Linked DNA regions of Posidoniimonas corsicana. The protein of the gene in region 2 interacts with the protein of the main gene of each other region in a pairwise test. Links are inferred from orthologs where the notes say so. Each region holds a gene or a part of one and is shown on either strand. Other genes may lie near its edges. The genes, in order: mobA and KOR34_RS20040.

Evidence for each region.
Region 1: the proteins of KOR34_RS20040 (region 2) and mobA interact in binary tests that used the Escherichia coli proteins (3 or more experiments, as listed by UniProt). The link is inferred for Posidoniimonas corsicana from one-to-one orthologs.

What each region holds. Positions count from the first base shown.
Region 1 is NZ_SIHJ01000001.1:481,299-496,756, reverse strand. Bases 6,369-9,328 are described here. They hold mobA (molybdenum cofactor guanylyltransferase), read right to left. Parts: upstream 8,191-9,328; coding sequence 7,546-8,190; downstream 6,369-7,545. Other genes in these bases: KOR34_RS01760 (formylmethanofuran dehydrogenase subunit C), read left to right, coding at 8,610-9,328; KOR34_RS01765 (hypothetical protein), read right to left, coding at 8,187-8,522; KOR34_RS01775 (hypothetical protein), read left to right, coding at 6,873-7,553; KOR34_RS01780 (hypothetical protein), read right to left, coding at 6,369-6,438. Outside these bases: KOR34_RS01810 (hypothetical protein), read left to right, coding at 1-528; KOR34_RS01805 (hypothetical protein), read right to left, coding at 544-747; KOR34_RS01800 (hypothetical protein), read right to left, coding at 744-1,322; KOR34_RS01795 (FtsX-like permease family protein), read left to right, coding at 1,554-2,750; ABC transporter permease DevC, read left to right, coding at 2,802-3,986; KOR34_RS01785 (ATP-binding cassette domain-containing protein), read left to right, coding at 4,011-5,156; more of KOR34_RS01780, read right to left, coding at 5,161-6,368; more of KOR34_RS01760, read left to right, coding at 9,329-9,413; KOR34_RS01755 (Na+/H+ antiporter NhaC family protein), read left to right, coding at 9,490-11,157; KOR34_RS01750 (Rieske (2Fe-2S) protein), read left to right, coding at 11,205-11,525; KOR34_RS01745 (hypothetical protein), read right to left, coding at 11,534-12,424; KOR34_RS01740 (metal-dependent hydrolase), read right to left, coding at 12,501-13,190; KOR34_RS01735 (DUF4914 family protein), read left to right, coding at 13,414-15,306; KOR34_RS01730 (hypothetical protein), read right to left, coding at 15,313-15,458. UniProt on the Escherichia coli protein: Transfers a GMP moiety from GTP to Mo-molybdopterin (Mo-MPT) cofactor (Moco or molybdenum cofactor) to form Mo-molybdopterin guanine dinucleotide (Mo-MGD) cofactor.
Region 2 is NZ_SIHJ01000003.1:148,378-163,675, reverse strand. Bases 5,373-8,172 are described here. They hold KOR34_RS20040 (molybdopterin molybdotransferase MoeA), read right to left. Parts: upstream 7,489-8,172; coding sequence 6,256-7,488; downstream 5,373-6,255. Other genes in these bases: KOR34_RS20035 (anthranilate synthase component II), read right to left, coding at 7,515-8,096; KOR34_RS20045 (hypothetical protein), read right to left, coding at 5,373-5,794. In the rest of the region: fusA (elongation factor G), read right to left, coding at 1-1,603; KOR34_RS20055 (CAAX prenyl protease-related protein), read left to right, coding at 2,031-2,861; KOR34_RS20050 (hypothetical protein), read left to right, coding at 2,908-3,162; more of KOR34_RS20045, read right to left, coding at 3,245-5,372; KOR34_RS20030 (RrF2 family transcriptional regulator), read right to left, coding at 8,181-8,606; KOR34_RS20025 (phosphoadenylyl-sulfate reductase), read right to left, coding at 8,715-9,524; KOR34_RS20020 (cold-shock protein), read left to right, coding at 9,972-10,193; KOR34_RS20015 (3-keto-disaccharide hydrolase), read left to right, coding at 10,476-11,120; KOR34_RS20010 (ATP-binding protein), read left to right, coding at 11,196-12,539; KOR34_RS20005 (hypothetical protein), read left to right, coding at 12,664-13,248; KOR34_RS20000 (SRPBCC family protein), read left to right, coding at 13,300-13,752; KOR34_RS19995 (hypothetical protein), read left to right, coding at 13,774-15,015. UniProt on the Escherichia coli protein: Catalyzes the insertion of molybdate into adenylated molybdopterin with the concomitant release of AMP.

The DNA.
Region 1 (15,458 bases), on a different replicon or contig from region 2:
ATCGACAAGGAGATCGCTGTCGCGCAGCAGGCGCTCGCCCAGTCGGTGCTGTGGGCGCCCGGCGCCGACCAGAGCAGCGTCGAGCTAGACGCCACGCCTACCGACAACCAGGACGCCGTCGACCAGCCGCGGCGTTACACGGTGCTGAAGGTGTTCACCAAGCCGGGCGAGCTGGTCTCGCAGCTGCCGGTCATGAACGTGGCGGACGTCAGCGAGATCGAGTGCGTCGCGGAGGTCTATGAGGCCGACGCCCAGGAGATCTTCGCCGGCCAGGGCGCCACGATTACCAGCCCGGCGTTTAGCGAGCAGCTCAAGGATGGCCTGCGGGGCGAGGTGGCCTACGTATCGAGCGTGATCGGCAGCCCCGGCCTCGACGCCCGCAACCCGCTGGCCCCAAAGGACCGCTCCATCGTCGAGGTGCGGATCAAGATCACCACCACCGATCAGGCCCAGCTGGCCGAAGCGGCCAAGCGGATCGGCCTGCAGGTGAAGGTGCGGTTCGACGCGGCGGATCAGAAGCCCGAGTAGGGCGTCGATCATCGGCTAGTCCGCGGCCGCCCCACGCCCGGCGATCAAGCGGTAGATGGCCGGGTAGAAAAAGATCATCGGCGCCGTCAGCAGCATCATCAGCGTGGCCCACCCGGCGACGGCGCCTACCACCACGTATCCGCCCGGAAACGCCAGCACGGCACACAGCACCGTCACCAGCAGCATCAGCTGACGCATCGTGAATTGGCGGCTGCTCACTTCGGGTCCTCTGTTAGCTGGGACGCAGGGATAGGCGGCGGAACGTAGGCGTCACGCTCGGCGTCGTAGCGCAGGCGGTCGAGCCCGGCGATGATGCGTTTCGGCCCCAGAAGCACCACTGATCCGAGTGCTGCGTAGATTCCGGATGCGACGAGATCGCTAAGCGATAAGCTGAACAACTGCTCATGCCAAGAAACGCCAGAATACTGAGCTGTCATCACGGCGCTGACGATGGACGTCGTGAGCTGGTGGACCGCCTGTACTAACAAATACACGCCTAGCAGACGAAGCCCGACCTCCAGCAGACGCTCCGGCAAGTCTGGCGGACTCGGCTGCCCCAGACCTCCTTCTTCCGGATACAGTCGCGTAGCAATCGCGGGGGAGAAGAGCAGCAGAAACAGGCCGACCGCGGTCACGGCGCCGCCCCAGTACAGGAAGCGGAGAATGTCACTTCCGTCCAAAGTCCCCGAGCTGGACAGCGAAGAAGCGACCATCGCAACATACGGCACGGCGCTGGCCAACTGCCACACCCCTAGCACCCGCAGGGCAAGGCAGAACCAATCTCGGCTGGTCATGTCGTTTCTCACCTGATGATGCGGTCGGAGCGTTGGGACGACTATCGTAGCGGATGCCCGCGGGGCTTGCGAACCGCGCCGTGCAATCCGCGCCAGCCGCACAACTGCCAGGGCCGGCGCGTGGGCGCGGCAATCATGGCCGCCCCCGCCATCCGCGCTCGACGCGGGCAACCGACCAGCAGATACTAAGGAACAAAGCCTCCTACACTTCCCTGCCCGTCCGCGGTCCTCATGCTGAACCAACAGCTCGCCTGGAAAAACCTGCTGCAGAACCGCGTGCGGACCGCGGTCGGCATGGCCGGCGTCGGGTTCGCGGCGATGCTGATGTTTATGCAGATGGGCTTCAAGGGCGCCATCGAGAAGACCGCCACGCAGATCTACGACGCGCTCGAGTTCGACCTGATGCTCCGCTCGCCGGCCTACCTGCACCTGACCGAGGCCCGCACCTTCCCGCGGGCGCGGCTGCACCAGGCCGCGTCGCTGCCGACGATAGACCAGGCGCGGCCTTTCAACATTGGGCTGAGCGTGTGGCAAGCGCCCGATGACGCCGCGTTCCGGCCCGGCGACGAGCAGAACGTCGCCGGCATGGGGCGCAGCATCATCACGATGGGCGTCGACCCGGCCGCCCCTCCCTTCACACGCCCGGACCTGCGCGACAAGGCCCGGCTGCTGAGCAGCGACGAATTCGTGCTGCTCGACTCGAAGAGCAAGAGCGAGTACGGCCCGCGGAACGGCAAACGGTTCACCGAAGCCGACATCGGGACGGTCACAGCGCTCGGCGCCCAGACCGTGCGGGTGGTGGGGCTGATCGAGCTAGGCACCGGCATGGCCAGCAACGGCGCCTGCATGACCAGCCTCGAGGGCTACCTGCGGGCGAGCCCGTGGCAGGACCGCGACACGATCACGCTCGGGCTGTTGACCTTGGCCGAAGGCGCGGACCCGCTGCGTGTGAAGCAGGAGCTGGGAAGCCTGTTCGCAGGAGAAGACGTCGAGGTGCTGACCCGCGACGAGGTCCGTGCGCACGAAGAGCAGCGCTGGATGGTGCAGACGCCGTTCGGGCTCATTTTCACGTTCCTGGTGGTGGTTTCGGTGATGGTTGGGGTGGCCATCGTTTATCAGGTGCTATCGAATGACATCGCCAACCTGATGAGCGAGTACGCCACGCTCAAGGCGATGGGCTACAGCAACGCCTACCTCTGCACGGTAATTCTGCAGCAGTCGGTGCTGCTGGCCCTGGTCGGGTTCCTGCCGGCGCTGCTGTTGTGCTGGCAGCTCTACGCACTGGTAGGCGGGTACGCCGGCATCCCTATGGTGATGACGCCCGGCATCACCCTGGGCGTGCTGGGGTTGTCGGTCGGCATGTGCGTCGCTTCGGGCGTGTTCGCGCTGCAGAAGCTGTTCAAGGCCGACCCGGCGGAATTGTTCTAACTCTGCTGCATCCACCACCCTAACAGACCGCCAAGACGCCACTCACTCACCGTGCTCAAGACCCCGCTAGCCTGGAAGAACCTGATGCACGACCGCCGGCGGCTCGCCACGGCGGTTGCGGGCATCGGTTTCGCCGTGCTCCTGATGTTTGTGCAGGTGGGTTTTCAGAACGCGCTTTACGACAGCCAGGTGCGGCTGGTCGATGCGCTGCGGGGCGATCTCTTCATCACAAGCCGCGACCGGTTCGCCATTGCCGCGGAGACGCGGTTCCCCATCCAGCGGCTCTACCAGGCACAGTCGGCGCCGGGGGTGGCTGGGGTCTACCCGCTGTATACCGAGCTCACCACCTCCGTCTTCAAGAACTTCGGCAGCCACGCGTCGAGCAAGGGGCACCAGATCCGATCGATGGCGATCCGGCTGGGCGACCCGGTCTTCCACCTGCCCGCGGTCGACGAATCCATCCCGTTGCTGCGTGGGCCGCTGACGGCGATCGTTGATCGGCAGAGCAAGCCCGCCAAGTTTGCCCTGCCGATCGACGATCCTGACGCGCTGTCCAACGCCAACATCGAAGTCAGCGACCGACGCCTCAATCTTGTGGGGACGTTCGACCTCGGGGCGGACTTTGTGAACGAGGGCAACCTGATCATGGGCACGGCGACCTTCGGCAAGCTGTTCCCGCACCGCGTGCCGATGGGCGACCCCCTGAGCATCGTTGACCTGGGCGTGGTCGAGCTCGTCGACGGCGCCAACCCCGAACAGGCCCGCGACACGCTCGCCGAGCTGCTGGGCGAGCAGGTCGGCGTCTTCACCCGTGAGGGGTTCCGCGGCAAGGAGATGAAGTTCTGGCGGAGCACCACGCCGATTGGCGCAGTGTTCTCGGCCGGCAAGGTGATTGGGTTCGTGGTGGGCGTGGTGATCTGCTATCAGGTGATTTTTAGTGGCATCTCCGACCACATGCCCGAGTTCGCGACGCTCAAGGCGATGGGCTACGGGCGGTGGTACTTTATCAGCCTGATCGTGGTTGAGGCAGTCTGGCTCGCGGTGTTTGGCTTCCTGCCGGGCGCGATGGTCAGCACCGGGCTGTACCAGTGGCTCGCCGCCCAGACCGGTCTGTTGATGCAGATGACGCCCTCGACGCTCGGCTTCGTGTTTGCAATTACAGTAGTGATGTGCGTCGCCTCGGGGCTGCTGGCGGTGCGGAAGCTGCTGACCGCTGACCCCGCCAGCCTGTTCTAACAACCGACGGACGCCCAACCGACGATGACGACCGAGATCGCACAATCCGGCACCCACACCGCCTACGGCCAGACCGGCAGGCCCACGGTCGCGGTGCGCGAGCTGAACCACTACTTCGGATCCGGCGAGCTCCGCAAGCAGGCCCTGCACAGCAACAACCTAGAGGTCTGGCCGGGCGAGATCGTCATCATGACCGGCCCCTCGGGCTCCGGGAAGACGACGCTCCTCACGCTGATCGGCACGCTCCGCACCGTGATGGAGGGCAGCCTGCAGGTGCTGGACAAGGAACTGCTCAACGCCAGCCCAGCGCTCATCACGCAGCTGCGTCTGCAGATGGGATTCATCTTCCAGGCCCACAACCTGTTCGAGTCGCTCACCGCTTACGAAAACGTCAACATGGCGGCCGAGCTGTTGGGCATGGACCGCAAGCTTGCCGACGAGCGGATCAAGTACCTGCTGACCCGCCTAGGCCTGGGCAAGCACATCCACAAGAAGCCAAAGCAGCTCTCCGGCGGGCAGAAGCAGCGTGTCGCCATCGCCCGCGGGCTGGTGCACGGCCCGCGGCTGGTGCTGGCCGACGAGCCGACCGCCGCGCTAGACGCTACCAGCGGGCGCGAGGTGGTGACGCTGTTCCAGGAGCTCACGCGTCAAGAAGATGACCCGTGCACCATCATCATGGTCACGCACGACAACCGGATTCTCGACGTCGCCGACCGGATCGTGAACATGGTCGACGGCCGGATCTCTTCCGATGTCGCGGTCAGCGAGGCCGAAGAACGGTGCGGCTTCCTCCGCAATATCACTTTGTTCCAGACGCTTACCCCATCGACCATGCTGCAGGTGGCCGACAGGATGCAGGTCGAGGAGTCGCCGGCCGGCGAAACCGTCATCCGCCAGGGCGACCCGGGCGAGCTGTTCTATCTGATCCGCTCCGGCAAGGCCGACGTCGTTGTGAAAGACGACCAGGGCGAGCGGACGGTGGCCAACCTGGGCGAGGGCGACTACTTCGGCGAGACCGCCCTGATCACCGACGAGCCCCGCAACGCCACAATCGTGACCCGCGAGGACGCCGTTTACTACACGCTCGGCAAGGAGGACTTCCGCGGCGTGCTCGAGGCGAGCCACACCTTCGAGGAAGAACTGCGGCGGGCGTTGTTTAGCCGGCAGTAGCCGATCAGCCTTCGGCGCCAGGAATCGCCAGCCCTTCGCACGGACAGGTCGGCTCGACAGGGGCGACGGTGTAGCTCGAGTGCGGCTCGCAGCACAGGTGAGCCCCCAGCCCACACTCCTCAACCAGCAGGCCCTGCTCTTGGCGGAGCGCGACCTCGGCCACCTTAAGCTCGACCACTTGCTCCACCAGGGTCGTTTCGGCGGTGAACACGCGGCCCCGCGCGACGCTGATCTCAAAGATCGAGGTGTCATTAACGTCTCGCAACTTCTCCAGCGCCCGCAGCTCAGAACGACGGTCCAGCACTGCCTGCCTGGCCACCGCAACGCGTTGCTGCTGGATCGCAACCTGGTACGCCGCCCCCTTGATCTTGGCCGCGGCCGCCTCACGGGACTCTTTGAGCAGCGTGCAGAGCTGCCGGCGGCGGATGGGCTCCTCCTGGTCGTAGCAGCACGAGCAGCGGATCACGTGGCAAAGCCCGCTCTGGGGCTCCACAGCGCCGAGGGCGGGGTCGGCGACCGTCAGCACCGCTCGCGCCACCGGCAGGGTCGCCTTCTCCAGCCGGCAGACAGCTAGGCGAACGCTGCGGACATCGCTGCGGTGGGCCAAGCCATCGGCGACTAGCGCTTCGAAGTCGGGTCGGGTCAGCTCGCAGGCCCAGTCGACCCGCGGTTGGAACATGCCCTCCTCGCGGAGCGGGCATCCCAGGAGCCGCATCAGCTGCCCGTTGAGCTGGATCCGCGCCAGGCTGAGCTGCAGCGCCTGGTCCTCCAGGCTCGTAAGCATCTGCGAGATCTCCGACCGGTCGATGTCGTCGGGGGTCTCTAGCCCGCGTTCGCGGAGCGAGTCGATCCGACGCAGGGTGTCACGCGCCTCGCCGATCCCGCGTTGGACATAGGTGAACTGCGTCTCGGCGCCGGCCAGCAGGTAGAACGTCGACAATGCGGAGCCGGCGGCCGCGTTGCGCACCTCGGCCTCGCGGAGCTTGAGCAGGTCACGGGTAAGGCAGAGCGCCTTCTGGACCGCCTCGGTGTCGCAGCTGATCAGCACGCCGGCCCAGTGCTGCTCCAGGTCCAGCAGGTAGGCCACCCGTGTGTTGCGGGCGGCGTTGCAGCCGCACGTCGACGCGTCGATCAGCCGGAACTCGTCGCTCGGCGAGGGCAGCTGGCACGGGAACTGGAAGAGCGCGTCGCGCTCGAAGCTGGCTACCTCAGTCAGGTCGGGCGCGTGGTTGAGCGGCGCGGTCTGCTCGTAGACGCATGGCGCGACGCGGGCGCACGGCACAACCCCGCTCGACGGGCATCGGCACCCGGTTAGCAGGGTTGCAGCTGTCAGCAAGAGCGGGATCCATTCCCAGCGTGGAGTCATACCGTCCGTGGCGTTTGGCGCGTGGAGTCTGCCTGCAACGGTTATCGCCCCGCCGACGCTCTGGCTGCGCGTGTCGTCCCGCGTTTTCGGCATGTTCGGGTAGCGCGGAGTTTGCGGTCGCGACCCTCAGGTGCTTGCAGCCGTTGCGGACGGTCGAACCGCACCCCTGTGAGCGGGCCGAGCGGAGAATTTCGGGCCGCGGAACGCCCAAATCTGGGCGGGGCAAGTACAACGGAGGTAGCGGCCGCCCCTGGGGCAACGGGCCGCGTCCGTTTAGACTGATGGGTCCGCCGCCCGGCGATCGCGCACGGGTCGGGGCACACGCAATTCCGCACCTACCGCCCACACCTATGCAGAAACAAAGCCTCCCCATCCGCGCCGAGAGCGATTCGCGTTTCTACCGCCGGTTCATCCTAATGGGCCTGGGCGCGTTAGGGTTTGCCGGTTGGTGCGTTTATGACGGCGCCGTGGCGTGGCCTGAGAAGAACGCCATCTGGGAGGCCTACAGCGAGATCCCCGAGCCCGACCGGCCCGAGCGTTGGCCCGAGGTCGCGGCCGAGAACGGCTGGAGCGACGCGAAACCCAACGAGCACGACTACCACCACACCGACGCCGACATCCAGATGCAGTTCTACATGGCCGTGCCAATCGCACTCGTCGGCCTGTGGTTCCTCTGGGGGGTACTGCGGGCGCGGGGCACCTGGATCGAGGGCAACGCCGAGGGAGTCACGTCGAGCTGGGGGCAAGGGTTCAAGTGGGATCAGGTCGAGAAGCTCGACAAGAAAAAATGGCGTAGCAAGGGCATTGCGAAGGTGAAGTACAGCGTCGACGGACGCCGGCGGACCTTCGTCATCGACGACTACAAGTTCATGCGTCAGCCGACCGACGCCATCCTGCTGGAGCTGGAGGATCGGATCCCGCGTGAAGCGATCATCAACGGCCCTACGGAGCTTGAGGTCGCTCAAGAAGCCGGTCCTGCTGAGCCCGACGATGGGGATGCCGCCCCTGGCGTTGAGCAGCAGCCTACCTAGTCTGCTGCTTAGGCTGAGCGAGCCCGGCCAGTTCTAAAGCCCGCTGGTAATCAGCCGCGGTGTTGCAGTTGATCAGGCTCCGCAGCTCTGGATCGGCCCCGCGGAGCGTAGCCTCGTCCAGCCACCGGCACTCGAGGCGGTGCGTCAGCGATTTCAGGCTCCGCTCACCGTCGTCGAGCAGCGATTCGGCCCGCCCGGCGGCATCGATCCGCATCGCCGCCGGCAGGGGGCGCTCTTGCCCCTCCACTCGACCGGCTACGCAGTCGGCCTCGGCGAGTTGGGCGAACAGCAGTTCGATAAATGGAGCGCTCAGCATCGGATGGTCGCAAGCGACCACCAGCGCCGCGTCGCAAACATCCGCTGCGGCCCGCATCCCCCATGCTACGGCAGCCAGCGGACCCTGACCTGGCTGCAAGTCCCGCACCACTGTCACGCCCTTCGGCAGGTCGGGCAGCGGTTGGCGACACGCCGCGACGCAGGTGATGCCAGTGAGGGGAATGCAGTCGGAGAGGCGCCGGACCGTTCGTTGCAGCAGCGTTTCGGAGCCAAACTTGAGCGCCGCTTTATCCTGCCCCATGCGGGAGCTCTTCCCCCCGCAGAGGATCACCCCGCCTCGCCGCTCGCGTGGCACGCTCATGGGCGTCGCCCCAACAGCACCCGCAGGTGCCGCCAGAACCGGCTGACGGCCGCGCGGAGCGTAATAAACACGAACATCAGCGACACCATCGCCAACGCCACCGACGTCCACCGGGACAGCAGCCGCGTGAACTCGCCCAGGTCCGACAGCGGGTAGCGGGTGGACGCCAGAAAGAACACGGCCGCCAGGATGCCGCAGCCAGTGGCGAGCAGGATCGCTCCCAGGTACTCGTGACGCAGGTCCTGGTCCGACTTACCCGTCCGTTGGGAGGGTTCATCGGCCGTAGTGGGCGCCGCGTACGGGTTGACTTCGTCGGGTTTGGCTGCGCTCATAACGCCTAATCGTAGGGGAGCGGGGGCGGCCGGGCAACGAACGACCCGCCGTCCGCGGCGCCCCGCCCCACAGGCCCGCATCCGTTCATGCTAACCCTCCAGCTCAAGAAGCCCGACGGACCGCGTATCGACGCCCGCGGCCTGGCGCCTGGCCAGTTTACCGACATCGACCTACTCGCCGCTTTCTCGCTACCGGTTGGGAACCAGCGGTCGCCGGTGGCCGGGCTGTTCGACATCACCGGCCACCCGGCTGATGCGGAGTGGCACCTCACTGGCGATTGCTCGCGGGTCGATTACGCCGGGCACGGCCTCAGCAATGGTCGGCTGGCAATCGACGGACCGGTGGGCAGGCACTGCGGCGCACGCATGCGAGGCGGACGGATCGAGGTCTCTAGTGACGCCGACGACTGGCTCGGAGCCGAGATGCGCGGCGGCGAGATACGCGTGCGCGGCGACGCGGGACGCTGCGCGGGAGGCGGCTATACTGGGTCCAAGTTTGGGATGCGAGGAGGCTCGATCGTCATCGCCGGCCGTGCCGGCCCCGAGGCCGGGCGGCAGATGCGTCGGGGAGTTCTAATCGCCGTGGGCGGATGCGGCGAGCTGGCGGGCTACCAGATGCGGGCGGGGACGCTCCTGACGTTCGGTCCGGCCGGCGGCAACCCTGGGTTAGAGATGCTCCGCGGCACGATCGGCTTGTTTGGTAAGTCCGCGGCGCCGCCTGCAACGTTCCGCAGGGCGTGCCGCGCCGGCCTGACCTCGGTCCGCCTGCTGCGATCGGAAGCCCAGCGGCTGTTAGGCGCCCATGGGCGTTGCATCCCCGACGAAGTAGACCTGTACAACGGCGATCTGCTGCGTGGCGGACGCGGCGAGCTGCTGATGACGCCAGACTGACGGCTTGCTGCGGGGTTCCCCGGCGCCCCCCGCGCCTGCTAACTTAACGCCGCCCCGCCTCCAAAACTCGACGGATATGCCCGAACACCCCTACGGCTGGCTCAGCATCGCCCCCCCTCTCGCGACCGTGGCGGTCGCGCTGCTTACCAAACGGGTGGTCCTCTCGCTGCTGCTCGGCATCGTGGCTGGCGCTCTAATCACCACGCATGGCGATCCGCTCCTCGCGCTCTACCAGGTCTGCGAAACGCAGCTGTGGGCTACCTTCATCGACCCCGGCAAGCTGCGCGTGCTCTGCTTCACGCTGTTGATGGGCGCCATGATCGGCGTGCTCAACGCGGGCGGCGGCATGCGCGGGCTGGTGGAAGCACTGGCGCCGCTCATCACCACGACCCGCCGGTGCGAGTTCGTGACATGGCTGCTGGGGCTGCTTGTATTCTTCGACGACTACACCAACACGCTGCTGCTGGGCAACACCATGCGGGCGACGTTCGATCGGCTGAAGCTCTCTCGAGAGAAGCTGGCCTACATTGTCGACTCAACCGCTGCGCCGGTCGCCTGCCTGGCGCCGTTCTCCGTGTGGGTGCTGTTCGAGCTCGACTGCATACAAGAGGGATTGGATAACGTCGGCGCCAACGCCGCGGCGTTGCCGAGTTCGATGGATCTCTTTCTGGCCTGCATCCCCTACCGCTTCTACGTAATCCAGGCCCTGCTGCTGGTGCTGCTGGTGGCCTTGCTGCGCCGGGACCTGGGGCCCATGGCCAAAGCGGAACGCCGCGCCCGACTCGGCGACCCGACCGGCGGCACGCCTGTCGACGAGATCGCGCCGCTTGACCACCCAGCAACCCATTGGACCAACGCGATGGGGCCCATCCTGACCACGCTCGCCGTGGTGATCGCACTGATCATCGTCGGCGGCCGAGCGTCACTGGCGGCGGATGGCGTAGAGGACCCGTCCCTATTGGAGGTGGTTGGCGCTGCCGATGCGTCCGTAGCCCTGATGTACGGAGCACTGGTGGGGCTGCTATCAGCGTCGGCGCTGCTGTACTGGCGTGGCGTGCTGACGACCCCGCGGATTCAGGACGCCGCCTTTCAAGGCGTCCGGATGGTGGTCCCGGCGCTCGCCATCCTGTGGTTCGCGGGCACCATGTCACGGATGACCGGCAACCGCAGCGTCGACGGGGCTACCCAAACCGTCGCCTACGAGTACCAGGACTACCGGCTCTACACCGGAGACTTCCTGAAGGAGCTTCTGCCTCAAGGCGACAGCGGCGCCGCGTCAGCTACCACCGCCCTGCTGCCCACGGCGGTGTTCTTGCTGGCGTGCGTGGTGGCATTCAGCACCGGCACCAGTTTCGGCACCATGGGCATCCTGCTCCCGTTTGTGGTGCCTGTCTCGATCGCTACTGTCAGCGGCACCGATGGCGCGTTCGACCCACACCACCCGCTGCTGCTGGCCTCGATCGGCAGTGTGCTGGCGGGCGCAATCTTCGGCGACCACTGCTCGCCAATCTCCGACACCACCATCCTGTCGTCGCAAGCGAGCGGCTGCGAACATATTGCACACGTCGTCACTCAGATGCCCTATGCGGTGCTTGCCGGGTTGGTGAGCGCGGTGGGAGTGGCTGCGGTTGGCTACGGCGCCAGCGTGTGGCTTGTGCTGCCGGCGCAGACCGTGGGGCTGGTGGCGGTGTTGCTAGTGTTCGGGCGTCGGGTAGAAGACGCGCCGCAGATCTTCGAATCCTGACGCCGCGGCGCGGCGTCGAATCCTCTCTTGAATCCTCGACAGCTCAAATGTTCCACACCGTCGCGAAGACGCATGAAATCGCCACCGGACAGGGCGGGACCTTCCAGGTGGGCGATCGGATGGTCGCCGTCTTCAACCGGGACGGCGAGTTCTTCGCCATCGATGATCACTGCCCACACCAGGGCGCGTCGCTCGGCGCAGGCTACCTCGACGAGGACGGCGCCGTCGCGTGCCCGTGGCACGCCTGGCGGTTCTGCGTGACGGACGGAAAGTGGTGCGACAATCCTCGGCTGGGCGTCGACACGTTCGAAGTGCGTGTGGTCGGCGACGAGATCCAGGTGAAGGAAGCCCCCAAGCACGAAGCGTAGGTACGAAACTACTCGCCAGCCGGCGCCAACTTGGCGGTGGCCGTCTGCGTGACCTCGCCGGTGGTCACCTGCTTGCCATCGGTGAACTTCAGCTCGCACCGCGACTCGAGCCGAGCCGAGTGCACGCGGCCCGCTTCGCGGTCGAACAGCACCTCGCCCTCGGATTGAACAACTCTCACCTGCACCGGGGCGGCGTTTTCGTCTTCCGGTGGGATCAGCATCAGCCGGACTCCGATCGCCGCTACCGGACGGCCGTCCGCCTCGCGTTCGCCGAGGTACTCGTATTGGAACTCCGCCGCCTCGACGCCGAACATCGCTAGCGGCGCTTCGATGAAGCTGACCCACTTCTGCCCTACCTTTAGCTCGCCGGCTGGCACTTCGATCAATGCGGGCCGCAGGAGCTGCTGGTACAAGGCGCCGCCCTTCCCTAGAGCGGCGGCGCCGGGGAAGTTTTTGAGCGACTGCAACACCTCTTCAGGCGGTTCGGACTTCAGGATCTCGCCCTGCGGCGATACGGTCAGCTGGCAGTTGTGCTCGGTCAGCGCGCGGTACACCGGCGCGATCATGGTGGCCAGGCCCTGAGGCGGCTCCTCCGAGTCAGTGTCCAGCTGATATCCCTGCCCGCCCGGCGCGTCGAAGGTGAGCTGCAGCCGACGAATGTCTTGCACCACCTTGGCGGCGCCGGCAGCGTCGACTGTTTCCACTTTCCAGTCCAGCGTTGCCGTCTGGTCGGACTTTGAGCGCACCTCGCCCCCGCGGGAGTCGAGCGTGACGTCAGAAGTCTGCCGCACCTCGAACGCCAAGTCCTCGCCCGCTGAGAACTTCCAGACCAGGGGCTCGTCCGCCTGCAGAACGCTCGCGATTAAGGCCAAGGCGGCAGCCAGGGAACGGTAAAGCATGGGAGTCTTCCGTGGTGGATCTTGCGACGCGGCGTTGACCGCTCCGCGGGTGGGGAAACCGGATCGGCCGGGGCGGCTACAGTGCAATCCGCTCGCCGATGGCGGGGGTTAGCGGCTCGGCGTCCGTGCTACGCCGCACCTCGCCGGCCCAGGCCGACGCGTCCTGCTCGATCGGCGGCCAGGTGCCGAAGTGGCAGGGCGCGACGCGCTTCGGAGCGAGCAGCCGGACCGCCTCGATCGAATCGGCCGGGCCCATGGTGAACAGGTCGCCGATCGGCAGAACCGCTAGGTCCAGCCCGCCCGCGGCGATCAGCTTCATGTCCGAGAACAGGGCCGTGTCGCAGGCGAAGTAGAGCCGCATCGCTTCTACTTCGAACAGCAACCCGCAGGCAACTCCGCCATAGGCGCCATCAGGCAGGCTGCTCGAGTGGTGAGCGATCGTCATCTTGAGCCGCCCAAACGGCTGGTCGATTCCGCCGCCGGGGTTCATGCCAACAACCTTGTCCTCCGCCACGCCCTGTTGCTGCAACCAGTTGGCCACCTCGAAGTTTGCCAGCACAACGGCGCCGGTGCGTTGGGCGATCGGCGCCGCGTCGGCAATGTGATCGAAGTGACCGTGCGAGACCACGATGAAATCGGCCTCGGCCTCTTCGGCCTTGATGGGCGCCTTGGGGTTGTCGTCCAGGAACGGATCGATCAGCACCTTGTAGCCGCCGGTCTCGAGGCTCCAGGTGTTGTGGCCGAGCCAAGTCAGGTGGGTTGCCATAGCGGTAGGAACGGTTGGCGGTGAAGGGGAAGCTTCGTACCCCGCTAAGAATACCCGATGACCCGGCCCCCGTGACACCGGCCGCCGCCCACCGCCGGAATCTGGCCACAACAATCCGATATCTGATACACTCTGCGGGTCAGGCGCCCGACCGATCCCCTTTTCGAGACCATTGCTGATGCCGCTTAAAGCCCTGCCGGAGTTGACGCTATCTCACAGCGCGATGACGATCCTCGAAGCCGCTGAGCAGGCCGGTCGGCTGCATTTGGCGGGCAGTGTCGAGGAATTGCTGGCGCTCGCCACCCCAGACGCCGCGCTGGGCCTCGGCGAGGTGCGTCCTGACGGATACTACACGGTCGGCTACGACGTCAAAGGCGAGTTCGTGCCCGAGGCCGAGGTCTGCCGGACCAAGAACGGCATCGCGGCCAATTACCTGGACCCCTACATGCGGCGCCGCGACCCGGACTGCATGCTCGTGGGCGACGGCGCCGCCACCGACAAGCCGACCTTCGAAACCCGCTTCGGTGAGTCATTCGATGGGCTGCGTGAGGAAACTCTCGACTGGCTGAAGCACCAGCCGATCGCCTGCTTCTTTTTCCGCACCGGGCTGCCCGACAACCCCCTCAACGCGGTGGCCATCGCGCCGGCCAACGCAGGCTTCTTCGCGCTCGGTCTGGCGATGCTCCAAGGCATCGTGCCGCTCGACGAGGTCCGCAAGGCGGGGGCCGACTACCACCACGGTGCGATCGTGTACGTGGCTCCGCCGTTCAGGCACACCCACTTCGACGGCAAGCAGGTGGTGGTGCACAACCGCAGGTTCGAAGACAACATCGACCTGCACGAGCTGTTCAGCTACAACCTCTACCCCGGCCCGTCCGCCAAGAAGGGCGTTTACGGCATGCTGCTGACGCTCGGCGAACGCGACGAGCAGCCGTGGACCACGGCCCACTGCTCGACCGTCGTCGTGGTTACGCCCTACGAAAACCAGACCGTCATCATGCACGAGGGCGCGTCGGGCGGCGGCAAGAGCGAGATGCTCGAGCAGATGCACCGGCAGGCCGACGGCACGCTGCTGCTGGGCGAGAACCTGGTCACCGGCGACGCCCGCAAGCTCACCCTGCCCCGCGGCTGCGACCTGCTGCCGGTGACCGACGACATGGCCCTCTGCCACCCGGCTCTGCAGAAGCACGAGGGCCCGGTGAAGAAGCTCTCGCTGATCGACGCGGAAAACGCATGGTTCGTCCGCGTCAACCACATCCACCAGTACGGCGTCGACCCGGCGTTGGAGGGGATCACGGTCGCCCCGGAAGGGCCGCTGCTGTTCCTGAACATCGACGCTAAGCCGGGCTCCACCGCGCTGATCTGGGAGCACACGCTCGACGAGCCGGGCAAGCCCTGCCCAAACCCCCGCGTAGTGGTGCCGCGGGAGTACGTGCCGAACGTGGTAAAGAAGCCGGTCGAGGTTGACATCCGCAGCTTCGGCGTGCGGTGCCCTCCGTGCACGGCCGAGCACCCCACCTACGGCATCATGGGACTGTTCCACGTACTCCCGCCCTCGCTGGCTTGGCTGTGGCGTTTGGTGGCGCCCCGCGGCCACGGTAACCCGTCGATCGTGGACCAGGGCGGTATGCAGAGCGAGGGCGTCGGTTCGTTCTGGCCCTTCGCCACCGGCCGCAAAGTCGACCAGGCCAACATCCTGCTCGACCAGGTCATGAGCACCAGCAGCACGCAGTTCGTGCTGATCCCGAACCAGCACATCGGCTGCTGGAAGGTCGGTTTCGCGCCGCAATGGATCGCCCGCGAGTACCTCGCCCGCCGCGGCGCCTCCCCCTTCCGCCCGGGCGACCTGAGCCCGGCGCGGTGCCCGCTGCTCGGTTTCCACAAGGAGACCCTGCAGGTTGAAGGGCAGACCATCGGCAAGTGGTTTATGGACGTCTCGCAGCAGCCGGAGGTGGGCGAGCAGGCCTACGACACCGGCGCCACAATCCTAACCGAGTTCTTCCACAGCCAGCTGCGGGAGTTCTTGGTCGACGACCTGCGGCCGCTCGGCAAGCAGATCATCGAGGCCTGCCTGGACGACGCGTCGGCCGACCAGTACGCAGCAATTGAAGGCTGACCCGTGCTACTCCGCCCGGTCGCCCGCCGGATCGGCGGCCGAGTAACGGAATCGCAGATGCTTGACCGGTGCGTCCGCCGGACGCAGCTCGCAGCTGATCGGGAGCTTGCTCGTAGGATTGAGCTGAAGCGTGGCGTCGACACGCTGGTCGC
Region 2 (15,298 bases):
CGGTGACCTGGTCCTCAAAGTAGAACTCGCCCTCCTGGCCGGCCTCGGCCATCTTCTCGCGGTCCTCGTCGCTCATCGGACGCATCACGCCGACAATGTGACCGTACTGGCCGGAACCGCCGGACTGCTTCTTCCGCTTGTGGTCGAACTCGTAGGCCTGCTGGCCGGACTCGCGGTAGCTCACCTTCGGGGCGCCGACCTCTGTGTCGACTCCGTACTCGCGGCGGATCCGCTCGACGTACACCTCGAGGTGCAGCTCGCCCATGCCGGCGATGATGGTCTCGTTGGTCTCCTCGTCGGTGAAGACGTGGAACGTCGGGTCCTCCTTGCGGAACCGCTGGAGGGCCTTGCTGAGCTTGTCGGAGTTGTCCCGGCTGTGCGGGTTGATGGACATCTTGATCACCGGGTCGGCGACAAAGATGTTCTCCAGCGTGCAGTAGTTGGGCTCGTCGCAGTAGGTGTCGCCCGAGGCGCAGTCGATGCCCATAATCGCGACGATGTCGCCGGCCTCGGCCTTGTCGACCTCCTCACGCTTGTCGGAGTGCATCTTGACGATGCGGCTGAACCGTTCCTTGCGGCCGGTGCGCTGGTTGAAGTACGTGCCGCCCTTCTCGATCTTGCCCTGGTAGATGCGGGTGTAGGTGAGCTGGCCGTACTCGTCGTCGGTGATCTTGAAGCCCATCGCCACCAGCGGCTTCTTGGCGTCCGACTCCAGCACCATCTTCTTCTCGGTCTGCGGGTCCATGCCCGTGTTCTCTACCTCCGGGGGCGAAGGCAGGTAGCGGGTGATGGCGTCGAGCAGGGGCTGCACGCCCTTGTTCTTGTAGGCCGAGCCCAGGAACACCGGGCAGAACTCCTGCTCGATGACCGCGTGGCGGGTGATGTCGTGGATCAGCTCCTCGCTGACCTCTTCTTCGCCCAGCAGCTTCTCCATGAGCTCGTCGCTGTACATGGAGAGCTCCTCGAGCATGTTGGCGCGGGCCGAGGCGGCCTCGTCCTGCAGCTCGGCCGGGATCTCCTCGGAGCGGACGATCTCGCCGTTGTCGCCGTCGAAGTAGTAGGCCTTCATCGTGATCAGGTCGATCACGCCCTGGAACTTGTCTTCCTTGCCGATGGGGATCTGCATCAGCACGGCGTGCGCGCCCAGCTTGTTGCGGACCTGCTTCACCACGTTGTTCGGGTTGGCGCCGGTGCGGTCCATCTTGTTGATGAACGCCAAGCGGGGAACGTGGTAGCGCTTCATCTGCCGGTCGACCGTCATCGACTGCGACTGCACGCCGCTCACGCTGCACAGCACCAGGATGGCGCCGTCCAGCACGCGGAGCGAACGCTCCACCTCGACCGTGAAGTCGACGTGGCCCGGGGTGTCGATCAGGTTGATGTCGTAGCCGTGCCAGTTGAGGTACGTGGCCGCCGAGGCGATCGTGATGCCGCGTTCCTTCTCCAGCTCCATGTTGTCCATCACGGCGCCGTCGCCGCCGCCACGGACGTCTTCGATCTTGTGGATGCGGCCCGAGTAGAACAGGATCCGCTCGCTCAGCGTGGTCTTACCGCTGTCGATGTGGGCCGAGATGCCGATGTTGCGAACGTTCTTCAGGTTCATGATCGTTGCCTTGCGATGGATTCCTCGTCCTGCGGTCCGGGGGCGGAAACGCGGGCGGGGCGCGATCGGTTCGTTGTTAGCGATCGCGGTGGTCTGGGGAGGCGGCCGCTGCCGGTGGGCGGGCCAAGCGGGGCGGCGACCTCCGGCGGCGCCGCGGCCGGCCGCCTAACGCGGGGCGCACTTAGCCGCGTCGGTCGACGCCAGCGAAGCCTGTATCATACTCGACAGCGGGCCCGCGGCTAGGGATTATGACGGGAATCCCTAACGAAGGGCCGACTCTGCCGCGCCGAGTAGAGTAGAGTCTTATCGGCTTTTCACCTAGACCGCTTCGGCCAATTCGCGCCGGCGGCGGCCCCGCGGAACGCCGCGGTGGAGGACTGCCCGGCCGCCGCCAAGACCACCTAAACCTCTATCCAGCATCACCTTAATGCCAGAGTCCGACAATCAGCCCCGCCCCGATGCTAGCAGCTGGGGCTGGTTCTCCCGCTACCCGGTGCTGCCGTTTGTGCTGCCGCTGGCCGTGTTCATGCTGCTGGCCACCTTCGAGCCCTCGGCCCCCGACGCGGAAGCCGGGCCCGAGGCCCAGGCGGCCGCCGAGGCGGACAACTGGTTTGGTCTGACCTTCGCCCAGTACCCGATCGCCTACACCGTGCGGCTGGTGCTGGGCTTCGCAACGCTGGCGCTCTGCTGGCGGCCAATCATCAGTCAGTTCCCGCTGCGGGTCTCGCCGCTGTCGGTCGTGGTGGGGGTGGTGGGCGTGGTGCTGTGGGTGGCCATCTGCTGGGTCGACCTGGAAGGCCACCTTGTCCAGCTGCTCGGCGAGAAGAACCCGCTGATCATGCTGCTTGGCCTCGGTCCCCGGCCGGCGTTCAACCCGTTCGAGGAACTGGCCGGCAGGTCGCCCGCGTACATCTGGGGTTTCCTAGTGATCCGCTTCATCGGGCTGGCGGTGCTGGTGCCGATCATCGAGGAGCTGATGCTCCGCGGGTGGCTGATGCGCCATCTTGAGACCGATGGCTACCACCCCGAGTTCTGGCAGGTGGCGTTCGGCAAGGCGAGCGCGATGACCATCGTCATCGGCACCGCGTTCCCGATGCTGTACCACCCCGAGAAGCTGGCCTCGCTGGTCTGGTTCTCGCTGGTCACCTGGCTGATGATCCGCACGAAGAACTTCTGGGACTGCGTCATGGCCCACGCGGTGACCAACTTCCTGCTGGGCGTGTGGGTCGTGACGATGGGCGATTGGCGGCTCTGGTAAGCCCCGCCGCGGTGAGTGGGCGACCGGCCGCGGGCGACTAACCCGTATGCCCGACCTCCGCAGCCCACGCTTGATGTACCTGAAGGCGGCGATGTTCGTTGCGATCGGCGTGTTGGCGTCGGTACTGCTGCTGCTCGATTCGCCGACCCTCCGCACGGCATCGCTGCTCGCGCTGGCGGTGTGGGCGTTCTGCCGCGCCTACTACTTCGCCTTCTATGTGGTGCAGCACTACATCGACGACCGCTACCGGTTCGCCGGGCTGTGGTCGTTCGTGGCGTACCTGCGCCGCCGCAACAGGTAGCGCCTTCCGCGAGCGCAACAAAAAAGGGCGGGGGGCCCGCAGGCCGCCCGCCCGGTTGGTCATCAAGTCTGCGCGAGTCGGCCTAGCCGCGACGGCGACGCCCGCCGAACAGGGCGAGCGAGCCCAGCAGCGTCAGCGCCGCGGGCTCGGGCACGACGCCCAAGCCTGCCGACGGGGCCGGCGCGGCGAGGACGCTGCCGTAGTTGCCCGTCCAGATCGCGTAGTCGGCGGCGTCGATCACGCCATCGTTGTTAGAGTTGCCGAAGAAGATGGCGTCGTCGCCGCCCAGGTTGTCGCGCCACACGGTGTAGTCGGCGGCGTCGACGACGCCGTCGCCGTTGAAGTCGCCGGCCAGCGCTCCGATGGCCGAAGCCACGATGAGCGTCAGCGCCGGACCCGATGTGTCCGTCACCAGCACCGTGCCGGGCGCGGTCGCCACTAAGGACTGGATAGTCGTGCCGGTGAAGTTCGCCGTGCCGAGCACCGTGATCAGGTCAATGGCGTCGCCCACGGTGAGCGGGCCCATCGCGTTGCCGAGGATCTCGATGGTCGCGATCCCGCCGGCGCTAAAGTCGCCGTCGCCCTCGACCACCAGGTGCGAGTACCCGTCCACGGTGAAGTCCTCGACGTACAGCCGCAGCGTGCCACCGAGCGGCGCGAGCGAGTCGGGGTCGCCGAGGAAGAAATCGCCCGCGACGTGCACGTCGCCGGTCGACACGATGTTCAGATCGCCGACGCCGGAGTACGCGGGCCGGGTGGTCGTGCCGTCGTCGAGGCCGCCCAGGAACATGGCGCCCGAATTGTCGGAAAGCGTGATCGTGCCGTCGTTCGTGACCGTGTCCTCGAACGTGACGTACGAGCCGTTGCTGATGCTGATGGCGCCGCCGGGCTCGGAGTTCGTGGCGTCCCAGGCGTTCATCACCCGTCCGGTGACCAGGTTGTCGCCGCCGGTGAACGCGACCTCGCCGGCGTTCCACAGGCCGGTGCGGAAGCGGAGGTTCGCCTCGTGGGCGACAATCTTGCCCGGGTCGGTGATCTCGCCCGCGTTGTAGAACACGTGCGGGTCACGGATAGCGAGCGACGCGAAGATCGCCGCGTCGAGCGACGTGTCGTACTCGTGGATGTACTCAAAGTCGGCCCGTCCGCTCACCTGGTCGCCGATCACCTCGATCACGCCGTGGTTGCCGCCAACCAGCATCTCCGGGGCGTCGGGCGCGAGGTCGGTAGCGTTGATCGTGGCGAGCACCCTCAGCGACTGGCCTGCGCCAACACGCACCTGGCCGAGCAGGCGGTTCTCGAAGGTTGCAACCTCCAGCACGTTGTCGCTGGCCGAGTGGCCACCCTCGATGCCGGTCCCGTCGTGGGTGGCCTGGATGACGCCGTCGTTGACCAGCTGGTCCTGCACGGTGACCCGGCCGCCGCGGAAGTCGAGCGTGCCAAGCCGGCCGATGCGGAGGTCGGCGTCGTGGTCGGTGGTCGGGTTGTTTTCGTCGGTGTAGCGGTGGACTCGGACCAAGCCGTTGTTGCGGACCGACAGGTAGCCACGTCCCAGCTCCTCGGAGATGTACTGGGGGTTGAGGGCGTCGTTGAACTCGCCGATCGCCAGCGCGCCGCCCTCGGTCCGCATGCCCTGCGGCAGCTCGTCGTCCTCGAACGCGGTGATCATGATGTTCCAGAGCGAGCCGTCGCCGTCGACGATCACGCGGCCGGAGCCCTGCAGGTCGCGGAGGCTGTTGTCGAAGGCTTGATCGGTGAGCTCGTCGCTGCCGTCCGAACGGGTAACGCCGATCGCGGCGCCGTAGAACGCGTCGACGTGGCCGCCGTCGCTGATGGTCATCGACCCGTCGCCGTAGGCGCCGATGATCATCTGGTGAATCTCGTTGTTGTCGAACTCATCCCGGTTGATGACCGTCGCGTTCGGGTTCAGGCCGCCGTACGCCGCCAGGTACGACCCCAGGCCAGTCACCTCAACGTGGCCGGTGGAGTCCGGCGCGAAGCCGACAATCACGGCGTCCTGAATCTCGGCGCGGCCGCCGGCGGCGATGTACAGCTCTCCCGATCCGGTCAGGCCGATGTAGGCGTCAAAGCCTACGGAGTCCGGCCGCGTGTTCTCGGTCGGGAACAAGGTTTGTTCAGGGTTGTTGGTGTCGTAGATGTCCTGGTACTGACTCGGGATCACCTTCGGGTGGTTGTTGTAGAACGTCTGAAAGTCCTCGATCCGCAGCACACCGTAGCCGGATACCGGGGACAGCGGGTCGATGCCGTTCTCGATCACTCCGTCTCCCGGGCCCACACGGGGCGACGACGGGTCGACCTCGTTCTCCGACCCTCCCAGCACGATGTGCTGGAAGTTGAGGAAGCCCGCCTGGGAGAGACGCACGGAGCCGAACGCGCCTTCGCCGATCGTCACGTTCCGGTCCCGCTCCCAGCCCACCTGAGTATCGGTCTCGGGGAGGAACGTGTTGACGAAGCCGTACAGGCCTTCCAGGTCAGCCGTGAACGGGTTGTCCGATGGGTACACCTGCCCAGCAACAGCGATCTGCGCCCGCACCGGCGCGACCAGCACGCCAGATACAAGCAGCGCGGCGGCTGCGTACAGATAAAGACAACGGAACGCACGGTGCGTGATCATAAGTGGTTCGTCTCCAGGGCGGTTAGCCCGGTGGTGTGCCGGCACGCAGCGCGGTCAGTCCGCGCGACGCCCCCGGCGTGCCCCTGCAGGTGGGTCTCGGTTCCGATAAACGGCAGTTCTGTTCCGTAGCAGCCGGGTGGTCGCTCGTGCGGCCGCCTCAGCGTCGGGACGCGACGCCACCGTGGCCCTTCGGTGGGTGGAGCGGGCCCGCGGCCCGGCGAGATAAGCAACCGCCGCGCTGTCCTGGGGCCAAACAGCCCTGGGGCAATGCGGCGGGCACGACGCGCACTCTCGGCGGCGCGGCGGCTATCGCGGCGGGTCGGGACTGCCCGTCCATGCGTCCTTCTTCCCTATCTTCCCTAGGGATCAGCCGTTATGTCAACTGTTTTGCGGCCCCCGGGCCGCGACAGAACGCCTGAATATGAGGGTCGTGCGGCGTCGCCGACAGGTTTGCCCCTCAATCACCTGCCCACGACAGGCTCCAGCAGCAGAGCGCCTACCCGCTGGCCGGCGGCGTAGGCCGGCTCCTGGGCGGGCAGGTCCAGCAGCGCGTTGGCCGCCGCTAGCCCCTTCAGATCGGCCGAGCCCCGCCAGGCGACCGGCCGCGCGGCCCACCGGCCGTTCTCGTACGCCGCCTGGGCCGGCAGGAAGGTGCGCCGGTCGCCCTTCACCGTGACCTGTTCCGCCAGTTCGGCGTCGACGCAGGGCAGCCCGCCGAACGGCCCGCCCGCCAACCGGCTCAAGAGCGGCCGCACGAACAGCTGGAAGCAGACGAATCCGCTCACCGGGTTGCCGGGCAGCCCAAACACCAGCGTCTGCCGGCCCGAGGGCCGCCGCCACACGCCGAACCAGAGCGGCTTGCCCGGCTTCACCGCAACCTTGTGGAAGACCTGCTCGACGCCGAGACCGGCGAGCACGCCCGGCGCGAGGTCGCGTTTGCCGGCCGACACGCCGCCAGAGAGCACCAGCACGTCGGCCGCGCCGCCGGCTGTGATCCGCTCGGTCAGCGAGTCGGCGTTGTCGCGCGCCACGCCGAGTGGGACCAGGCGGGCGGCGGCCTGGGTGACCAGCGCGTGCAGCATGGGGCCGTTGGAGTTGCGGATTTGCCCCGCCGCGGGGACCTCGTGCGCCTCGACCAACTCATCTCCCGTGGCGAGCACCGCCACGGTGGGGGCGGGCGTCACGCTGGGCGTCGCGACGCCGATCTCGGCGAGCACCGCCAACTGGGCGGCGGTGATCAGGGCGCCGGCCGGGAGGATCGACTCGCCCCGGGCGAACACCTCGCCGCGGCGCATCACGTGCTTGCCGGCGGGCGGCGCGGGCCTGGTAAGGCGGACGGTCGACTCGTTGATCAGCTCGGTTAGCTCAACCGGCACGACGGCCGCGGCGCCGACGGGGACCGGGGCGCCGGTCATGATGCGGGTCGCTTCGCCGAGACTGACAGTATTGGTAGGCACACCGCCGGCCAGCACCTCGTCGATGACGCGCAGCTCGCGCTGCGGCTCGTCAGCCACCACGGCGTAGCCGTCCATCATCGCCTTGTCGTGCGGCGGCGAGTCGACGTCGCTCACCGCGTCGGCGGCCAGCCGGAGGCCGAGCGACTGGTCGAGCGGCGCACGTGCGGGGGATAGCGGCGCAGCGTGCTGCTCGATGAGCCGCAGCGCGTCGTCGACAGTCAGCAGCTCACCCGCCACGGCACGCAGCCCTCAACGGCCCGGAACTAGATAGACAGGAACCGCTTCAGCAGATCCGACCCGCTGTGCGTCAGGAAGCTCTCGGGGTGGAACTGCACGCCAAACAGCGGGTGCTCGCGGTGCTCGATCGCCATGATCTCGCGGCGGCCGTCCGGCTCGTTCGCCCAGGCGGTCACGACCAGCTCGTCGGGCAGGGTGTCGGGCTGGATCACCAGGCTGTGGTAGCGGGTCGCCTGGAACGGGTCGTCTAGGTCCTCCAGCAACCGGCCGCCGTCGTGGTAGATCAGGTCGGTCTTGCCGTGCATCAGGTTCTTCGCCCGGACAATCTTTGCGCCGAACGCCTGGCCGATCGACTGGTGCCCCAAGCAGACGCCCAGCACGGGCAGCCTGCCGGTCAGCCGCTCGATGCACTCGACCGAGATGCCCGCCTCGCTGGGGGTGCAGGGCCCGGGCGACACAATCACCCGCTCGGGCTTGAGGTCGATGATCTCGTCGACCGTGATCTGGTCGTTGCGTTCGACGCGGATATCGGCCGCCGGGTCGATCTCCCCCAGCCGCTGCACCAGGTTGTAGGTGAAGGAGTCGTAGTTATCGACGATCAGGATCATGCGAGCAGAGCGCAGAAAGCGTACCAGGATGCGAAAGCGAATTCGTGGGCCCCGCACTCGCGTCCGATACCCGGAACCCGTCTGCTAGATATACCACATCGGCGAGCCGAGTTCCGCCGCCCGACCGGCCAGGTCCTCCAGCGTGACCTCCCGCAGCTGGTCCTGCCAGCGGCAGCGGGCGTCGTCGAGCTCGTCGACCAGGACCTGGGCCAGCGGCGTGGGGTTCGCCAGGTTGCTGCGTAGCGGGTCGTCGCCGTCCATGGCGCAGAGCACGTCGCACAGCGAGATCTCGCCCGGCGCCCGCGACAGCCGGTAGCCGCCGCACGCGCCGCGGGTGCTGGTCACCAGCCCGGCCCGCCGCAGCTCTTGCAGGATCTGCACCAGGAACCCGTCCGGGATCGGCTGCTGCTCGGCGAGCGCCCGCATCGAAGCCGGCTGCCCCAGCGCGTAGCCCTCGGCCAGCTGGACCAGCGCCAGCAGCGCGTACTCGGTCTTGGCGTTGAGCTTCATGGCGGTTGGGGGCTGGAAGGCGCTAGGCGCTGAATTCTCTGCTTAGACTTGTCTTGATGACCCGGCGGCGCGGTACACAGCTACCGCCCAGACCGTTCCGACCAGCGACTAGATGCCGCTGCCGTCGGTCTCAAGGCTGTGCAGGCCGCACTCGGTCTTGGCGGTGCCGGACCAGCGGCCGGCTCGTTCGTCGGCGTCGCCGTCGAGGACCTTCTGCGTGCAGGGGAAGCAGCCGATGCTGGGGTAGCCCTGGTCGTGCAGCGGGTTGTACGGCACGTCGGCCTTGAAGATCCGGTTCCAGACGTCCTTCTTCGTCGAGTTGGCCAGCGGGCTGATTTTCACCAGGCCGAACTTCTTGTCCCACCCCACGATGGCCGCCTGCGCGCGGTCGGCGCTCTGGTCGCGGCGGATGCCGCTCATCCAGGCGGTGCGCCCCTCCACGCCGCGGTACAGCAGCTTGATCTTGCGGTCCATGCAGCACTGGTTCGGGTTGGTCTTGTAGAGCGGGCCGCCGTGCTTGGCCTCGTACTCGGGCACCGTCAGCTCCGGCTTGAGCAGGTCGACCTCGATGCCGTACTTGCGGGCGATGCGGTCACGGGTGTCGAGCGTCTCGAGGAACTGGTAGCCGGTGTCCAGGTTGAACACGTAGGTCTGCGGCGCAATGTCGGCCAGCATCGACAAGATCACGCACCCCTCGGGGCCGAAGGCGGTGGCCATAGTCAGCCCTTCGCCGAACTCGTCGGCCGCCCAGCGGATGATCTCCTCCGGGGTGGCGTCCTCAAGCTCCTGGCTCTTGGCGGCCAGGTAGTCGAGAAACTCGGCCGAGGGCGCCTCGCCCTTGGCGGGCGGGGCGGGCTTGGCGGCTTTAGTGCTGGTAGCGGGGCGCTGCTGCGGCGCGGTGTCGTGGACGGTGCTCATGGCGGGGCAGTCGGTGGGGAGGAACGCCCGGTGGTGGTCACCAGACCATTCCGCGGGCGGGGAGCGCCGGCGAAACATCCGCCGACTGCGAATCCTATGTGCGTTGGTTAGCATTGTCAACTATCGGGCCGCAGCGGCCCACCGCTCGCTCGGAAAACCCGAAAAACCAGGAGAAAACGACGCTTCTTGCCGCCAATCAGACGCGGTCCACCGCACACTGGACACCCGTCCGGGGAGCGAAAAGAAATCGACTACAAACGCAGAAGATGATTGACCCGGGATGGCCGCAAGGTTACTTTTCACGATGCTGGAAGGTTATGGAAACGAAGTCTCTGGCCTGAGCGCAGCTCGCCGGTCGGCCCGCCGAATTCACTTCTAGCGCAACTCACGTTTTGCCTGGTTGGCGCGCGTAGCACGGCGCACCTACCCGTTTTTGTTTTGTTGTGCGTGTTTTTGGAGAGTGGCGAAGTGTCGCAGGGGACGATTAAGAAGTTGACGGACAAGGGCTTTGGCTTCATCCAGGGAGAGCGGGGAGACATCTTCTTCCACCTTTCTTCTTGCGATGGGTGCCAATTCGACGACCTCCGCGAGGGTCAGCTTGTCGAGTACACCGAGGGCCAAGGCCCGAAGGGTCCGCGGGCTGAGAATGTCCGCCTTGTTGAAGGCTGATTGAGAGAGGCGAGTCGCTGGGCCCCTGCCGGATCGCTCCTCTTCGGCCCGCGCCGCCGCCGACAAATCAGTGAGAAACCCACAAGCCGCCCTCCCACGCGGGGGGCGGCTTCTTTTCTGCGCGGGCCCCGGCTTTCCGTCGGCGAACGCATCCCGGCGGCGAAAGTTGAATTGCGCCCGCGCACCACTTATTCTGCAGAGCTCCTGACGGCCACTGGCCGCCGCAAACCATCCGCGCCGCTCGTCCTGGAGGGTCGCGCATGTCCCAAGGGAAACCAACCCATGAAGCTCCTCGCTAGCGCCGTCCTGCTGACCGGGCTGCTGTGCGCCGCCAACGCGCCCGCCGCCGAAGAGAAAGAAGACGGCTGGCACTCGCTGTTCAACGGCAAGGACCTGTCCGGCTGGAAGATCTCCGAGAACCCCGACACGTTCTCAGTTAAGGACGGCAAGATCATCATCAAGGGCCCCCGCGCCCACGCGTTCTACGCGGGCAAGGTGAACAACGCCGACTTCAAGGACTTCCACTGGAAGTGCGAGATCCTCACCAAGCCCAACGCCAACAGCGGCATGTACTTCCACACCGAGTACCAGGAAGAGGGCTGGCCCAACAAGGGCTACGAGGTGCAGGTGAACCAGACCCACGGCGACCCCCGCAAGACCGGCGGCCTGTACGCGGTGAAGGACGTCATGGACAAGTCGCCGGTGAAGGACAACGAGTGGTACACCCAGGAGGTGATCGTTAAGGGCAAGCACGTGGTGGTGAAGGTCAACGGCAAGGTGACCTGCGACTACACCGAGCCCGACGACCACAAGGCGCCGGACGACCGTTCGGGCCGCAAGATCTCGCACGGCACCATCGCCCTGCAGGGGCACGACCCCGGCAGCGAGATCCACTACCGCAAGGTGCTGATCAAGCCGCTCGACTAGGCTTGCGCTTCTGTCATCTCCCAGCCCCCCGGACCTGTCCGGGGGGCTGTTTTGTTTGCCCAGCGAACAACCCACGTGAACCAGGCCGCCGACCCCACGCACTCCGACGCCCAGCGGTTGGCCATCAACGCCGCCTGGCTGGCCAAGCTCCGCTGGGTCGCGGTCGCCGGGCAGCTGGCCACCATCCTGATTGTCGCCGGCCCGCTGGGCGTGGCGATCCCGTTCTGGCCGCTGCTCACCATGGCGGGCGTTACGGCCGGCACCAACGCGGCGTTCGCCGTGTGGATCCGGCGCCGCGCCACCGCCGAGGTGGTCCGCCCCTACGAGTGGCACGCGCTCCTGGGTGGGCTGATGGTGCTCGACCTGTTCGTGCTAACGGTCATGCTCGAGCTGACCGGCGGGCCGACCAACCCGTTCGCCATCTTCTACTTCGTCAACCTGGCGCTGGCGGGCATCCTGCTGCCCGCCCGCTGGGCGTGGCTGCTGGTCGGCATGGCCACGGCCGCCTTCGCCACGATCTCGTACACGCACACGCCGATCGAGGAGCTCCGCCACGCGAACCGCCTGATGAGCTTCCGCGAGCTGGGCGCCATCCCGATCGTCGGCGGCGGCACGCTGATCGCCTTCGCCGCGTGCGGCTCGGTGATCGTGTCGTTCACCACGTGGCTCACCCGCGAGCTCCGCCGCAACCAGGAGGCCCGCTCCCGCGCCGAGGAGCTGCGCGCCCGGAGCGAGAAGCTCGAGGCGCTCGGCACCCTGGCGGCCGGCGCCGCGCACGAGCTGGCCACGCCGCTCTCCACGATCGCCGTCGTGGCCAAGGAGCTGGAGCACGAGCTGAACGAGCTGGACGTCTCCGCGGAGGTCGCGACCGACATCAAGCTGATCCGCAGCGAGCTGGACCGCTGCCGCGCGATCCTCGACCGCATGTCCACCGCGTCGGGCCGCGCCGCCGGCGAGGCGCCGGAAACCTTCACCGCTGGGGAGCTGCTCCAGGAAGTCGTTGACGAGCTCACCGAGCCGGTGCTGATCGACATCGACTACGCCAACGGCGCCGAGCAAGCCCGCGTGATGGCGCCCCGCACCGCGCTGTCGCAGGCGCTGCGGGCGTTGGTGCAGAACGCGCTCGACTCCCGCCCGGGCGGCGAGGTCGAGATCGAGGTGTACGCGCACGGCACGCTCGGCATCGCCATCCGCGACAGCGGCCCCGGCATGCCGCCGGAGGTGCTGGCCCGCGCCGGCGAGCCGTTCTTCACCACCAAGGACCCCGGCAAGGGCATGGGCCTGGGCCTGTTCCTCGCCCGCAGCGTGGTGGAGCGTGTCGGCGGCGGCATGGTGATCGACTCCGAAGCGGGGCACGGCACGGTGGTGGAGGTGAAGCTGCCGCTTAGCAACGCGTCCCCCACGGCGGCGCCAGCGTAGCGCGGTCCGGCGTTCTTGGCGAGTCACGTTTGCAATGCGGCGCGCCCGGTGTGACAATGCACCGTGCACGCTCATCGCAAATCGAGGATCAACCGTGACCGCATCACGCCTGATGCTAGCGCCCGTGACGCTGCTCCTGTGCTGCCCGGCAGAGGCGGGCATGGTCTACCGCCTGAACGAGTCGCCCTACTTTGAAGGATCCTCGTTCGGGTTTTCGGGCACGGTCACTACCGACGGCTCCCTTGGTCTGCAGACATCCGTCAGTTTCATTGAATCGTGGTCCATCACGGTTAGGACTCCCTCGGCGGTCGACGGCGTTGGGGAGGAGACACTCACCCCGGCCAACTCGACAGTGTCGCTTGCCCTCAACGGCGACCCGGGACTAACCTTGTCGGCGCAATCGATATCGATGCCAGTCAAGAGCTTCGGACTCCCGGCAACGCTGACCTGGTCGACCGCCAACGACGAGACCACGCTCAGCTTTTCCAACCGCTTCACGGACGCGCAGGGCATCGGCGCTGGAGAGTCGATCTACGACAGCTCCGAATCTGCTGGAATCGGTGTGGTGCTGCGCGACGCTCCGCTTGCATCAGCTGTTCCCGAACCCGCCGCAGCGTGGCTAATCGCTTCGGTGGCGTTTTGCGGCCGCGTTCAACGGCGCGGGCGCCAAATGAGTCGCATGTCGATGTTCCCCCCGTCGACACCATAGTCTGTCTACAATGGGCGCCTCTCGCCGCCGAGCCCCCCGGAGCCCCACCCCATGGGACGCCTCACCCTCAACGAACAGGTCGCCGCGCCGCCCGACGTGGTGTTCGCCGTCGCTTCGGACCTGCCGCGGGCGGCGGAGCACATCAGCGGGATCGAGCGGATCGAGATGCTCACGCCCGGCCCGGTCGGCGTGGGCACGCGGTGGAAGGAGACCCGCACCATGTTCGGCCGCTCGGCGACCGAGGAGCTCGAGGTCGCGGCGTTCGACCCGCCCCACGGCTACACGATCGCCAGCGAGTCCTGCGGCGCCGCGTTCGAATGCCGCTTCTCGTTCCAACCCAGCGACGGCGGGACCCTTGTCACGCTCGACCTCGAGTACCGACCGGTTTCCATGTTCGCCAAGCTGATGTCGCCGCTCAGCGGCATGATGATCGGCTCGGCCGAGAAGGCGATGCGGCAGGACCTGGCCGACCTGAAGCAGGCCGCCGAATCGCGGGCCGGCTGACCCCTCAACCCTCCTGGCAGCATGCGTTCTCTCTCCGTCATCCTGATCGCCCTCGCGCTCGTGGGCCCCGCCGCGGCGTCGGACGCGCTGCGCGGCGCGGTCGACACGCCGGTCGACGTGACGCTCGGCTCCGGCGTGTGCTACGAGGGCGCCACGCTGCTGCGCGTGGTTGGCGATGGCGACGACGTCAGCAAGGTGCGGCTCCGGCTCGCGGCCGGGCGGCTGCGCACGATCGACCTGGCCGACATCCGCCAGATCGCCAGCGACGGCGCGGCCCTCTACGTGAACCCCGGCATGGCGGACGCCGGCGCGGACGAGCAGCCGACCCCCGACCGCAAGCGCACCCGCGAGGAGCGCCGCGCCGCCGCCCAGGAGGCCGACGCGAAGCAGGCCGCCGCGGCGCGGCGGAAGTGGCTCGCCAAGCTGGCCGCCAACAACGTCCGCGCCTGGCCCGAGGTGTCCGAAGCCGAGCACGAGGCCGCCATCGCCCGCTACAAACAGACCGGCGCCGAGGCCCAGCGGCTGCTCCCCGCGCTCCGGCTGTACGAGACCGGCCGGTTCCTCTTCTACTCCAACATCCCGCCGGACGAGGTCGCCCCGTTCATCAAGCGGCTCGACCAGATGCACGACTGGATGACCGACACCTACAACCTGCCCCGCGGCGAGCGGGTGTGGCTGGGCAAGGCGCCGGTCTACGCGTTCCTGCAGCAGGAGCAGTTCGCCGCGTTCGAGCGGCGGTTCTTCCAGCACGACCCGCAGCCCGGCACGTACGGCCTGTGCCACCAGTCGTCCAGCGGCGAGGTCGCGATCACCTGCTACCGCGGCCAGGAGCCGCACGAGTTCGCCGCCATGCTGGTGCACGAGACCAGCCACGGGTTCATCCACCGCTACAAGACCATGCAGCCGCTCCCGAGCTGGGTCAACGAGGGCATGGCCGACTACATCGGCGCGCTGATGGTCCCGCAGAGCCAGTCGGTCAAGCGGCGGGAGGAGCGGCTGCTGGCGCGGCTCAAGCAGGACCCCACGATCCGGCGGTCGTTCTTCGGCCCGGGCGCGATCGAGTTCGACGACTACGGCGTGGCGTCCAGCCTGGCGCGGTTCATGATCCAGACCAACCCGGACGCGTACGTGGGATTTATCGAGGGGATGAAGGCCGGCCTCGACTGGGAGGCGTCGCTCCACGAGTCGTACCAGGCCGAGCCGGCGCAGCTGGTCAACGCGTACGCGCGGTGGCTCGGCGTGGGGCAGCTGCGGGTGCAGTAGTGTGGGGGAGCCGCGGCGCAGCATGATGAATCGGAACTCCGTGCCTTTTTTGAAGCTGCGAGGATCGCGTCGCTCCGTTTTACCTCCACCTCCACGGAACACTTGCTCGCCGACTAGGGCTTCGCAACCGGAATCGGCTCTTGGCCGGTAGAGCACCACATGCAACTACGTATAGCGGATGATGCATACCGTGTTTGCTTGACAAGGCACCTAGAACTACACTACGGAGAGGCCTGTGGGCGCGGCTCGACCGACTCACGCTAGCAGCTAAACTGCCTCCAAA